2 regions of the Streptomyces sp. NPDC048637 genome follow, and region 1 is predicted to be linked to the other one. Evidence: predicted binding sites of a transcription regulator. Region 1 holds the regulator's gene; the other holds the start of a gene.
The links. Region 1 encodes HrcA, which represses chaperone genes, less so after heat shock. Its sites were predicted from a motif close to TTNGCACTCNGNNNNNCNGAGTGCNAA; they were not measured.
Positions count from the first base shown of each region.

Region 2: groES (co-chaperone GroES) is a predicted target of HrcA. The motif match lies at 4,288-4,314, and genes of this name have one in related genera.

Region 1 covers NZ_JBEZHQ010000014.1:113,070-119,174, forward strand. Annotated here, with positions in the region: gene AB0C46_RS19650 (16S rRNA (uracil(1498)-N(3))-methyltransferase) at 137-880, opposite strand; gene AB0C46_RS19655 (nitronate monooxygenase) at 877-1,965, opposite strand; gene dnaJ (molecular chaperone DnaJ) at 2,062-3,198, opposite strand; gene hrcA (heat-inducible transcriptional repressor HrcA) at 3,199-4,215, opposite strand; gene AB0C46_RS19670 (MBL fold metallo-hydrolase) at 4,410-5,144, shown strand; gene AB0C46_RS19675 (DUF3097 domain-containing protein) at 5,177-6,010, shown strand; gene AB0C46_RS19680 (Uma2 family endonuclease) at 5,988-6,105, opposite strand, start outside.
Region 2 covers NZ_JBEZHQ010000074.1:7,593-13,697, forward strand. Annotated here, with positions in the region: gene AB0C46_RS40200 (SDR family NAD(P)-dependent oxidoreductase) at 1-469, shown strand, start outside; gene AB0C46_RS40205 (hydroxyacid dehydrogenase) at 802-1,869, shown strand; gene groL (chaperonin GroEL) at 2,074-3,696, opposite strand; gene groES (co-chaperone GroES) at 3,832-4,140, opposite strand; gene AB0C46_RS40220 (FtsW/RodA/SpoVE family cell cycle protein) at 4,651-6,003, shown strand.

The DNA of each region.
Region 1 (6,105 bases):
CCGAAAACGCAGGCCGAAGCAAAGGCACAGCGCACGGCGCCACGGCGAGGGCACCGCGCAGCGGGCAACAAACGCCGAGCACCCCCACGGCGGGAAAGCCAAAAACGCGGGCCCGAAACCAAGCGCAGCGGAGCGCTCAGTTCCAGCGCCCCGTACGCCCCAGCAGCAGCGCGAGGGCCGCGGTGCCTGCCGTGGAGGTGCGCAGAACGGTCGTCCCCAGGCGGTAGGGCCTGGCGCCGGCCTCGGCGAAGGTGGTGAGCTCCTCCGGGGAGACACCGCCTTCCGGGCCGACGACGAGCACGATCCGGCCCTCGGTGGGGAGTTCGGCCGTGGCGAGCGGCGCGCTGCCCTCCTCGTGGAGGACGGCCGCGAAGTCGGCGTCGGCGAGCAGCGCGGCCACCTGCTTGGTCGTCAGCGGGTCCGCGACCTCGGGGAAGGTCAGCCGGCGCGACTGCTTGCCCGCCTCGCGGGCGGTGGCGCGCCATTTGCCCAGCGACTTGGCGGTCCGCTCGCCCTTCCACTGGGTGACACAACGCGCCGACGGCCAGGGCACGATGGCGTCCACCCCGGTCTCGGTCATCGTCTCGACGGCCAGCTCGCCGCGGTCGCCCTTGGGAAGCGCCTGGACGACGGTGATCGTGGGACCGGGCGGGTCCTCGGTGCGCAGCTCCGTGACCGCGACGGTGAGCCGGTCCTTGCCCTCGACGGCGGCGACCGTGCCGTACGCGCCGGTGCCGTGCCCGTCCGTCAGGACGACCTCCTCGCCGGCCCGCAGCCGCCGCACCGAGACCGCGTGCCGGCCCTCGGGACCGTCCAGGGTCAGCGTGCCGCCGGCCCGTGCGCCCGCGAGGGACTCGACGAGGAAGACCGGCGCGGTCATGAGGCGTGTCCGGTGGCGGGGAGGTTCAACGCGGCGCGTGCCGCGTCCAGTTCGACCGCCAGGACCTCCACGAGCCGGCCGGCGGGCAGCTCGCGCGCCAGCCGGTGCCCCTGCCCCGCCCACAGGTTCATGCCCTGGGCGTCGCCCGCCTTGGCCGCGGCCTTGCGCACGGTGGAGGTGAGGTAGTGGACGGCCGGGTAGGCGGCCGGTGCGTACGGGCCGTGCTCGCGCATGAAGCGGTTCACCAGCCCGCGGGCCGGCCGGCCGGAGAACGCCCGGGTCAACTCCGTATGTGTGAACAGGGGGTTGGTCAGTGCCTGCTTGTGCAGCGGGTTGGCGCCCGACTCGGGGGTGGCGAGGAAGGCGGTGCCCAACTGCGCCATGGTCGCCCCGGCGGCCAGCACGGCCGCGATCTGCGCCCCGCGCATCAGCCCGCCCGCGGCGATCATCGGAATCTGCACGGCCTCACGGACCTGGCCGAGCGCCGCCAGCAGTCCCAGCCCCGCGCCGGTCCCGTCCGCGTGCGGATTGTCCCGGTGGGTGCCCTGGTGGCCGCCGGCCTCCACGCCCTGCACACACACCGCGTCCGCGCCCGACCACTGCGCGGCCTGCGCCTCGGCAGCGGTGGTGACCGTGACGATGGTGTACGTACCGACCTTGGCGAACGCGTCGAGGACGGCGCGCGAGGGGCAGCCGAAGGTGAAGGACACCACCGGCACCGGGTCCTCCCGCAGTATCGCGAGCTTGGCCTCGTAGCCGTCGTCGATGGGCCCGTCGGTTTCGCCCAGATCGGTCTCGTACCAGGTGACCTCGCCGGCCAGCTGCTCGCGGTAGACCTCGACGACGGAGCTGTCGGCCAGCGAGGGCTGCGGCATGAAGAGATTGACGCCGAAAGGCCGGTCGGTCAGCGACCGCAGCTGTTTGATCTCCTGATACATGCCGTCGGCGGTTTTGTAGCCGGCGGCAAGGAAGCCGAGACCGCCGGCGCCGCAGACAGCGGCGGCCAGCTCGGGTCCGGAGCCGCCTCCCGCCATCGGGGCCTGCACGATCGGGTAGCGGCAGAGATCGGTCAGTGCGGTGGGCATGAGCACATCGTGTCACGCCCACCCCACCGCCCCGAACCGGGGCGGTGGCTGCCGAACGGGCCCGGGGAACCTCCGCGACCCCCGGGCCGACCTGGGCTATCGCCCGTTGAACGCATCCTTCAGACGCGAGAACAACCCCTGCTGCCCCGGCTGGAACTGCCCCGTGGGCCGCTCCTCACCGCGGAGCTTGGCCAGCCGCCGCAGCACCTCCTCCTGCTCGGGGTCGAGCTTGGAAGGCGTCTGCACCTCGACATGGACGATGAGGTCGCCCCGGCCGCCGCCGCGCAGATGGGTCACACCGCGCTGGTGCAGCGGGATCGACTGGCCGGACTGGGTACCGGGCCGGACATCGATCTCCTCCACCCCGTCCAGCGTCTCCAGCGGGCACTTCGTGCCCAGCGCCGCCGCTGTCATCGGGATGGTGACCGTGCAGTGCAGATCGTCGCCGCGCCGCTGGAAGACCGCGTGCGGCAGCTCGTGGATCTCCACGTAGAGATCACCGGCGGGGCCGCCGCCGGGGCCGACCTCGCCCTCGCCCGCGAGCTGGATGCGGGTGCCGTTGTCGACACCGGCCGGGATCTTGACGGTCAGCGTGCGGCGGGAGCGGATGCGTCCGTCGCCCGCGCACTCGTGGCACGGCGTCGGCACGACCGTGCCGAAGCCCTGGCACTGCGGGCACGGCCGCGAGGTCATGACCTGGCCCAGGAACGACCGGGTGACCTGCGAGACCTCACCGCGGCCGCGGCACATGTCACAGGTCTGCGCCGAGGTACCCGGCGCCGCACCCTCGCCGCTGCACGTCGTACAGACGACGGCGGTGTCGACCTGGAGGTCCTTGGTCGTGCCGAAGGCCGCTTCGTTGAGTTCGACATCGAGCCGGATCATGGCGTCCTGGCCGCGGCGGGTGCGCGAGCGCGGCCCGCGCTGCGACGCGGTGCCGAAGAACGCGTCCATGATGTCGGAGAAGTTGCCGAAGCCGGCGCCGAAGCCGCCCGCGCCCTGACCGCCGCCCGCCTGCGAGAGGGGGTCGCCGCCGAGGTCGTAGACCTGCTTCTTCTGCGGGTCCGAGAGGACCTCGTAAGCGGCGTTGATCTCCTTGAACCGCTCCTGGGTCTTGGGATCCGGGTTCACGTCCGGGTGCAGCTCGCGCGCCAGCCGACGGAAGGCCTTCTTGATCTGGTCCTGCGAGGCGTCGCGTCCGATGCCGAGGACCGAGTAGTAATCCGTGGCCACTTACGACTCCGCGAGGATTTGTCCGACGTAACGTGCCACTGCGCGTACCGCTCCCATCGTTCCGGGGTAGTCCATGCGGGTCGGTCCGACCACGCCGAGTTTGGCGACTGCCTCGTCGCCCGAACCGTAGCCGACCGTGACGACCGATGTGGACGCCAGGCCTTCGTGGGCATTCTCATGCCCGATACGTACGGTCATGCCCGAGTCCTTGGCCTCCCCGAGCAGCTTGAGCATCACCACATGCTCCTCAAGGGCCTCCAGCACCGGCCGGATGGTCAGCGGGAAGTCATGCCCGAAGCGCGTGAGATTGGCGGTACCGCCGATCATCAGCCGCTCTTCGGTCTCCTCCACCAGAGTTTCCAGCAACACCGCCAGCACTGTCGAGACCGTGCCGCGGTCGTCCTGCTCGAAGGACTCCGGGAGATCCTGCACCAACTGCGGCACATCCGCGAACCGGCGCCCCACGACCCGGCTGTTGAGCCGGGCCCGCAGATCCGCCAGGGAGGTCTCGCCGAACGGTGCCTGGCAGTCGATGAGCCGCTGCTCGACCCGCCCGGTGTCCGTGATCAGCACCAGCATCAGCCGGGCCGGGGCCAGGGCCAGCAGCTCGACATGCCGGACCGTGGACCGGGTCAGGGACGGGTACTGCACGACCGCGACCTGCCGGGTCAGCTGCGCCAGCAGGCGGACCGTGCGGCCCACCACGTCGTCGAGGTCGACGGCGCCGTCGAGGAAATTCTGGATCGCCCGCCGCTCCGGGCTGGACAGCGGCTTCACACCGGCCAGCTTGTCGACGAACAGGCGATAGCCCTTGTCGGTCGGGATCCGCCCGGCACTCGTGTGCGGCTGGGCGATGAAACCCTCGTCCTCCAGGGCCGCCATGTCGTTGCGGATGGTGGCCGGGGAGACGCCGAGCTGATGGCGTTCGGTGAGGGCCTTGGAGCCGACCGGCTCCTCCGTCCCCACATAATCCTGGACGATGGCGCGCAGCACTTCGAGCCTGCGTTCGCTGAGCATCCCGCGCACCTCCAGTCCGGCCGTCCGCCGTCTCGACTCTCCTGGCACTCACACGGGCCGAGTGCCAGACCCGGAGCCAGTGTACGGCCGAGTAGCACGGACACGGCAAGGGCAGCCGCGCACAGCACCCGCCCGATGACCGTGTTCGGCCGATCTGTCGGGCAACGCTATCGCGATGGCGCTAGCGTCTCGGTATGCACAGTGCTTGGGAAGAGGCCGGTTGGGAACAGCTCGGTGACGGTGTCGCCAGACGCCGGATGCCGAGGTGGGACGAGACGATCGGGGTGATCGCGGGGACGGCCGGCGTCATGATCGTCGACACCGGAGCGACCCTGCGCGACGGCGCGGATCTGCGGCGCGCGATCCGCGGTGTGCTCGGCCGGGAAGTGACGCATATCGCGCTCACCCACCCCCATTTCGATCATGTCCTGGGCACCGCCGCCTTCGCGGGCGTCGAGGTTTTCGGCGCGGCCGGACTGGGCGAGCTGCTGCGCCGCGGCAAAGACGAGCTGCGGCACGACGCGATACGGCACGGCGTCGACCGCGACGCGGCCGCCGAGGCCGCCGATCTGCTGGTCGCCCCGCACCACCACGTCCACGACCAGCTGACCGTCGAGCTCGGCGACCGGCAGGTGCTGCTCGCCAATGTCGGTCCCGGTCACACGGCCCACGATCTGGCGGTCCTGGTACCGGGCCGGGGCGGGTCCCCGGAGATCGTCTTCTGCGGCGATCTGGTCGAGGAGTCCGGCGAACCCCAGGCGGGCCCGGACGCGCTGCCGCAGCGGTGGCCCGGCGCCCTGGACCGGCTGCTGGCCCTCGGCGGCGAGCACGCGCGGTATGTGCCCGGCCATGGCGCCGTGGTGGACGCCCGTTTCGTCCGCGCCCAACGGGACGCCCTCGCCGCCCGCTTCGGCGTCGCCCCCTCCTGACCACCGCCCGCTCACCCGACGGACAGGCCCCCATGCAGAGCAAGCGCTACAGCCCCGACCTCACCGCGCCGTGGAAGAAGCAGCGCCCCGCGCCCGAGGTACCCGCCGATCCCGATCTGGTCGTCGAGGAGGTCACCTCGGGTTTCTGCGGCGCGGTGATCCGCTGCGAGAAGACGGCACAGGGCCCGACGGTCACCCTGGAGGACCGCTTCGGCAAGCACCGCGTCTTCCCCATGGAGCCTCGCGGCTTCCTCCTGGAGGGGCGGGTGGTCACGCTCGTACGCCCCCAGGGCAGGCCGGCGGCCACCGCTCCGGCGCGTACGGCGTCCGGGTCGCTGGCCGTGCCCGGCGCCCGCGCGCGGGTCGCCCGCGCCGGGCGCATCTATGTGGAGGGCCGGCACGACGCCGAGCTGGTGGAGCGGGTGTGGGGCGACGACCTGCGCATCGAGGGCGTCGTCGTGGAGTACCTGGAGGGCATCGACGACCTGCCGGCGATCGTCCGCGGCTTCGCCCCCGGCCCGGACGCCCGCCTCGGCGTCCTCGTCGACCATCTCGTGCCCGGCTCGAAGGAGTCCCGTATCGCGGCCGAGGTGACCGGTGATCATGCGCTGGTGGTGGGCCACCCCTACATCGACGTCTGGGAGGCGGTGAAGCCGTCCTCGGTCGGCATCCCGGCCTGGCCGTCCGTCCCGCGCGGCCAGGACTGGAAGACGGGCGTGTGCCGGGCCCTGGGCTGGCCGGAGAACACGGGGGCCGCCTGGCAGCGGATCCTGTCCTGCGTGCGGTCCTACAAGGACCTGGAGCCGGCGCTGCTGGGGAGGGTGGAGGAGTTGATCGACTTCGTCACGGCCGGCGGTGCGGCCTGACCCCGGGGAGCGTCCCGAACTCGCCGGTGTCCAGCTCCAGCTCGAGCAGGTCCAGCGGCACGGAGTCGCCGAACTTGGTGATCCGCTGGACCCTG
Region 2 (6,105 bases), on a different contig from region 1:
CGAGCTGACGATGCTCAAGGTGCACTGTGAGGCGGTGCTGCGGCTGACCACGGCCGGGGTGCGCGGGATGCGGGACCGGCGGCGGGGCGCGGTGGTCAATGTGGCGTCGGTGGCGGCGTTCGTGCCGCGCGGCACGTACGGCGCGAGCAAGGCGTGGGTCGTGCAGTTCACGCAGGGCGCCGCCCGGGATCTGGCGGGCAGCGGAGTCCGGCTGATGGCGCTGTGCCCGGGATTCGTACGGACCGAGTTCCACCAGCGGGCCGGAATGGGCACGGACAACATCCCCGGCTGGATGTGGCTGGACGCGGACAAGCTGGTCGACGCCGCGATGAAGGACCTGACGCGGGGTAAGTCCCTCTCCATTCCGGACCCGCGGTACAAGGCGCTGATGGGCGCCGTGAAGCTGGCGCCCCGTGGCGTGCTGGGCGGTCTTACGTCCCGTACGGGACGTAAGTACGGGCCCCGCTGACGCCGGGTCACTTCGCAGGGGGGGGTGGCCGGTGCGGCGCCGTGGTGGTGTCATGGCCGTGATTGGTGTGTGGGGCCGGGCTGTGGAGTGCGGGGCGGTGCACCCACAGGCCCGTCCCCGACGGAACGGCACTGGACACACCCGACGGAACGGCACCGGCCACACAGGGACGGGAAGCGACGCGCCACGAGCCGCAAGCCATAGGTCACGGGCACGGGCCACAAGCCACAGCTCACGAGCCACGAGCCACAGGGCACAAGCCATGGGCCACGCGCCCCGAGCCCCGAGCCCGAGCCACGGCGGGCAACCGCGAAGGAGGACCGTTCGGCGCTATGCACCCCCTGCACCCCACCTCTGACAGTCCCCCCGGACCTGCGGAAGTGCCGCCGGTCCGGCCCCGCTTGCTGCTGTCGATGGGACCGGGCGTCGCCGACCGGCTCCTCGACGCCCGCCACCACACCCGCCTCGCGGCCCTCGCCCGTACCGACTCCGGACTCGTCGCCCACGACCTGGCCGACCCCGCCCCCGAGGTCGCCGCCGCCCTCGCCGACGCCGAGGTGCTGCTCACCTGCTGGGGCGCGCCGCCCCTCACCGACCGGGTCCTGGCGGCGGCTCCCCGGCTGCGGGCCGTCGTCCACGCCGCCGGATCGGTCAAGCACCACCTCACCGACGCCTGCTGGGACCGCGGTATCGCCGTCTCCTCGGCCGCCGCCGCCAACGCCCTCCCGGTCGCCGAATACACCCTCGCCGCGATCCTCTTCGCCAACAAGCGCGTACTGCACTCCGCCCACCGCTACCGCGGCCTGCGGGCACCCCACGACTGGCTGCACGAACTCACCGGGTCAGGCAACTACCGCCGCACCGTCGGCGTCATCGGCGCCTCCCGCATCGGCCGCCGCGTCATCGAGCTGCTGCGCCCGTTCGACCTGCGCGTACTGCTGTACGACCCGTACGTGGACGCCGCCGAGGCCACCCGGCTCGGCGCGGCCCCGGTCCCCCTCGACGCCCTCTGCACCGACAGCGACATCGTCACCGTGCACGCCCCGCAGCTGCCCGCCACCCGCCATCTGCTCGGCGCCCGCGAACTGGCCCTGATGCCCGACGGCGCGACCCTGATCAACACCGCCCGCGGCTCACTGGTCGACGAGACGGCCCTGCTCCCCGAACTGGTCACCGGCCGCCTGCACGCCGTCCTCGACGTCACCGAGCCCGAACTCCCGCCCCCCGGCTCCCCGTTGTACGACCTCCCGAACGTCCTGCTGACCCCGCATGTGGCGGGGTCACTGGGCACCGAACTCCACCGCCTGGCCGACCACGCCCTCGACGAACTCGAACGCTACGGCCGGGGCCACCCGTTCCGCACCCCCGTACGGCCGGAGGATCTGCACCACTCGGCGTGAGCCGGGCTTCCGGGGGCGGGGAGCCGGGCCCCGGCGGCGGGTAGCCCGTCACCCGCCCTTAACTGGCGGGCGCCGGGATCCCCGCCCCCGGAAAACCCGAAGACCCGGCCCCCGCCACAGCGGGACCCGGGTCTCAGGTGAAGCGAGCCGACGAAGCGCGTCAGCCGAGCCGACGGCTCACGTCAGCGAGCGCGGCGGCTCACGTCAGTGCGCGTGGCCGTGACCGTGACCGGCCTCCGGCTCCTCCTCCGCGGGCTTCTCGACGACCAGGGTCTCGGTCGTCAGGAGCAGCGAAGCGATCGAGGCGGCGTTCTCCAGGGCGGAGCGGGTGACCTTGACCGGGTCGATGACGCCGGCCTTGACCAGGTCGCCGTACTCGCCGGTGGCGGCGTTGAAGCCGTTGCCCTTGTCCTGCTCGGCGACCTTCGCGGTGATGACGTAGCCCTCCAGGCCCGCGTTCTCCGCGATCCAGCGCAGCGGCTCGACGACGGCGCGACGGACGACGGCGACACCGGTGGCCTCGTCGCCCTCCTTGCCGAGCGAGCCCTCCAGCACCTTGGCGGCGTGCACCAGGGCGGAGCCACCACCGGAGACGATGCCCTCCTCGACCGCGGCGCGGGTCGCGGAGATGGCGTCCTCCAGACGGTGCTTCTTCTCCTTGAGCTCGACCTCGGTGGCCGCACCCACGCGGATGACGCAGACGCCACCGGCGAGCTTGGCGAGGCGCTCCTGGAGCTTCTCGCGGTCCCAGTCCGAGTCGGTGGACTCGATCTCGGCCTTGATCTGGTTGACGCGGCCGACGACGTCCTCGGAGTTGCCGCCACCGTCGACGATGGTGGTGTCGTCCTTGGTGACGGTCACGCGGCGCGCGGTGCCGAGCACGTCGAGACCGGCCTGGTCGAGCTTGAGGCCGACCTCTTCGGCGATGACGGTCGCACCGGTGAGGGTGGCCATGTCGCCGAGCATCGCCTTGCGGCGGTCACCGAAGCCGGGGGCCTTGACGGCCACGGCGTTGAAGGTGCCACGGATCTTGTTGACGACGAGGGTCGACAGGGCCTCGCCCTCGACGTCCTCGGCGATGATCAGCAGCGGCTTGGAGGCACCGGCCTGGATGACCTTCTCCAGCAGCGGCAGCAGGTCCTGGATCGAGGCGATCTTGCCCTGGTGGATCAGGATGTACGGGTCCTCGAGGACGGCCTCCATACGCTCCTGGTCGGTGACCATGTACGGCGAGAGGTAGCCCTTGTCGAAGGCCATGCCCTCGGTGAAGTCCAGCTCCAGACCGAAGGTGTTGGACTCCTCGACGGTGATGACACCGTCCTTGCCGACCTTGTCCATCGCCTCGGCGATGAGCTCGCCGACCTGCTTGTCCTGCGCGGACAGGCCGGCCACGGCAGCGATGTCGGACTTGTCGTCGATCGGGCGGGCGGTCGCGAGGAGCTCCTCGGACACGGCCTTGACGGCGGCGTCGATGCCCTTCTTCAGGGCGGCGGGGGAGGCGCCGGCGGCGACGTTGCGCAGGCCTTCGCGGACCAGCGCCTGGGCCAGCACGGTGGCGGTGGTGGTGCCGTCACCCGCGATGTCGTTGGTCTTGGTCGCCACCTCCTTGACGAGCTGGGCGCCCAGGTTCTCGTACGGGTCGTCGACCTCGACCTCACGGGCGATGGTGACACCGTCGTTGGTGATCGTCGGCGCGCCGAACTTCTTGTCGATGACGACGTTGCGGCCCTTGGGGCCGATCGTCACCTTGACCGTGTCGGCAAGCTTGTTGACGCCGCGCTCAAGGGCGCGACGGGCGTCCTCGTCGAACTTCAGGATCTTCGCCATCGGTTGCTTCAAGTCCTCTCATTGCGATCCTCGGCCACGGCGTGGGGACCGCTGTCGCTCAAACGAACTGCGCCCCTGCCCCGGGTTGTTTAGACGCGGGAACCAGGGGCGCAGATCACGGCAAAACTGGGTGACTTACTTCTCGACGATCGCGAGAACGTCGCGAGCCGAGAGAACGAGGTAGTCCTCGTTGTTGTACTTCACCTCGGTGCCGCCGTACTTGCTGTAGAGAACGACGTCGCCGACGGTGACGTCGAGCTCGACGCGCTTGCCGTCCTCGACACGGCCCGGGCCCACGGCCAGGACAACGCCCTCCTGGGGCTTCTCCTTGGCGGTGTCCGGAATGACCAGGCCCGAGGCCGTGGTCTGCTCGGCGTCGAGCGGCTGGACCACAATGCGGTCCTCAAGCGGCTTGATGGCAACCTTGGAGCTGGTGGTCGTCACGATCCGACCTCCCCCTTCGGAGATCTCACGGGGTTAACTGTCTGAGGTGGCGACCAGGTGGATCCGTCGTCGCGGGTGCCGGACCTGCCCGTCGCTGTGTTCTGGCACTCACCACTGGAGAGTGCCAACGCCGAGACTATGACGCGGTTAGCACTCGGTCAAGCGGAGTGCCAGCGCGGCGGGGGCTCTTCCCCCGCGGTGCGTTGACCGGCCGTACGGAGCCGGGGTTTGCCGGCCGCCCGCATTCGGCGATCATGGCCTCCACAGGGGGGCGGGGCGGGTGACGAGGCATCCACCGGGCAGCTTCCCGCCAAATCGGACACACCTTCTCCTTCCCTCGCAACCACGCCAGCGGCTGCCTCGTCTACCTCCCCGACTGCCGGGCCGACGAACCGGGCCCGTTCCCGGCCGGCCGGTGGCCTTGACGATCAATGGCGGAGGAAACCCGTGCGTGCACCGACCAGAGTTCCCCGGAGGGTCAGGGTTCCGGAGCGCGATGTCGAACGCACCATGACGTTTGCCGCGCTGGCCCGGGCGCCGGACCGCCGGCGGACCGAGGCACGGCTGCTCGCCCTCGTCGTCCTGATCGCGGTCTTCGGCTACGCCTACACCGGCCTGTCGATGCACGGCCGGCTGACCATCGGACTGGCCGGCTTCGCCGTCAGCATGTTCCTCATGGCGCTGGTCCCGCACCTGGTCCTGCGCCGCTTCGCACCCCGCGCCGATCCGCTGATCCTGCCGGTGGCGACCCTGCTGACCGGGATCGGCCTGGTGCTGCTGCACCGCCTGGACATCACCTACGCACAGTCGCCCCGGCTGAAGACGGCCCAGGCAGCCAACGGCCAGCTGGTGTGGACGGCGATCGGTGTGGCGGTCTGCATCGCCATCCTCCTGATACTGCGCGATCACCGCATTCTGCAGCGCTACATCTATCTGACGATGGTGGTCGCGCTGGTGCTGCTGATGGCGCCGGCCTTCTTCGGCGCCGATATGTACGGCGCCAAGCGCTGGATCCTGCTGGGACCGCTGTCGCTGCAGCCCGGTGAGTTCGTGAAGATCATGATCTCGGTGTTCTTCGCGGGCTATCTCACCGTCAACCGCGATGCACTGGCCCTGGCCGGCCGCCGCGCCCTGGGCATCCAGCTGCCCCCGGGACGGCAGCTCGCGCCGATCTTCACCATCTGGGCGATCAGCCTGCTGGTGCTGATCTTCGAACGGGACCTGGGCACCTCGCTGATCTTCTTCGGCGTCTTCGTGATCATGCTCTACATGGCCACCGACCGCATCAGCTGGGTGGTGTGCGGTCTGCTGATGGCCACCGTCGGCGCGGCCGTGGTCGGCTCCCTCGAACCGCATGTCCACGGCCGGGTCACCGCCTGGCTCGACCCGATGCGGGCGTTCACCAAGGAGGGCCAGGCGGAGCACATGTCCAACCAGCTCGGCGAGGCGCTTTTCAGCTTCGGCAGCGGCGGCATCACCGGCACCGGACTCGGCCAGGGCCGTCCCGAGCTGGTCGGCTTCGCCGGCAACAGCGACTTCATCCTCACCACCGTCGGCGAGGAGCTCGGACTGGCCGGGGTGATGGCCATGATCATGCTGTACGTCCTGCTGGCACAGCGCGGCCTGCGAGTGGGGCTGAGCGCCCGCGACCCCTTCGGCAAGCTGCTCGCGGTCGGCCTCTCCGGCGCGCTCCTGCTCCAGGTCTTCATCGTCGCCGGCGGCGTCACCGGCCTGATCCCCCTCACGGGCAAGGCCCTGCCGTTCCTGGCCAAGGGGGGCTCGTCCCTCGTCGCGAACTGGGTGATGGTGGCCTTGCTCTTGCGGATCAGCGACCGTGCGCAGCGCCGGCGTGAGCCGGCGTAATTTTCCCACGTTTTCGCCTGTCCCGCCGGTCCGCTGCGCTTTGCCTCGGCCCCACGTTTTCGCCTGTCCCGCCGTGGTTGTTTCTCGCCGTTGCGCCTGCGG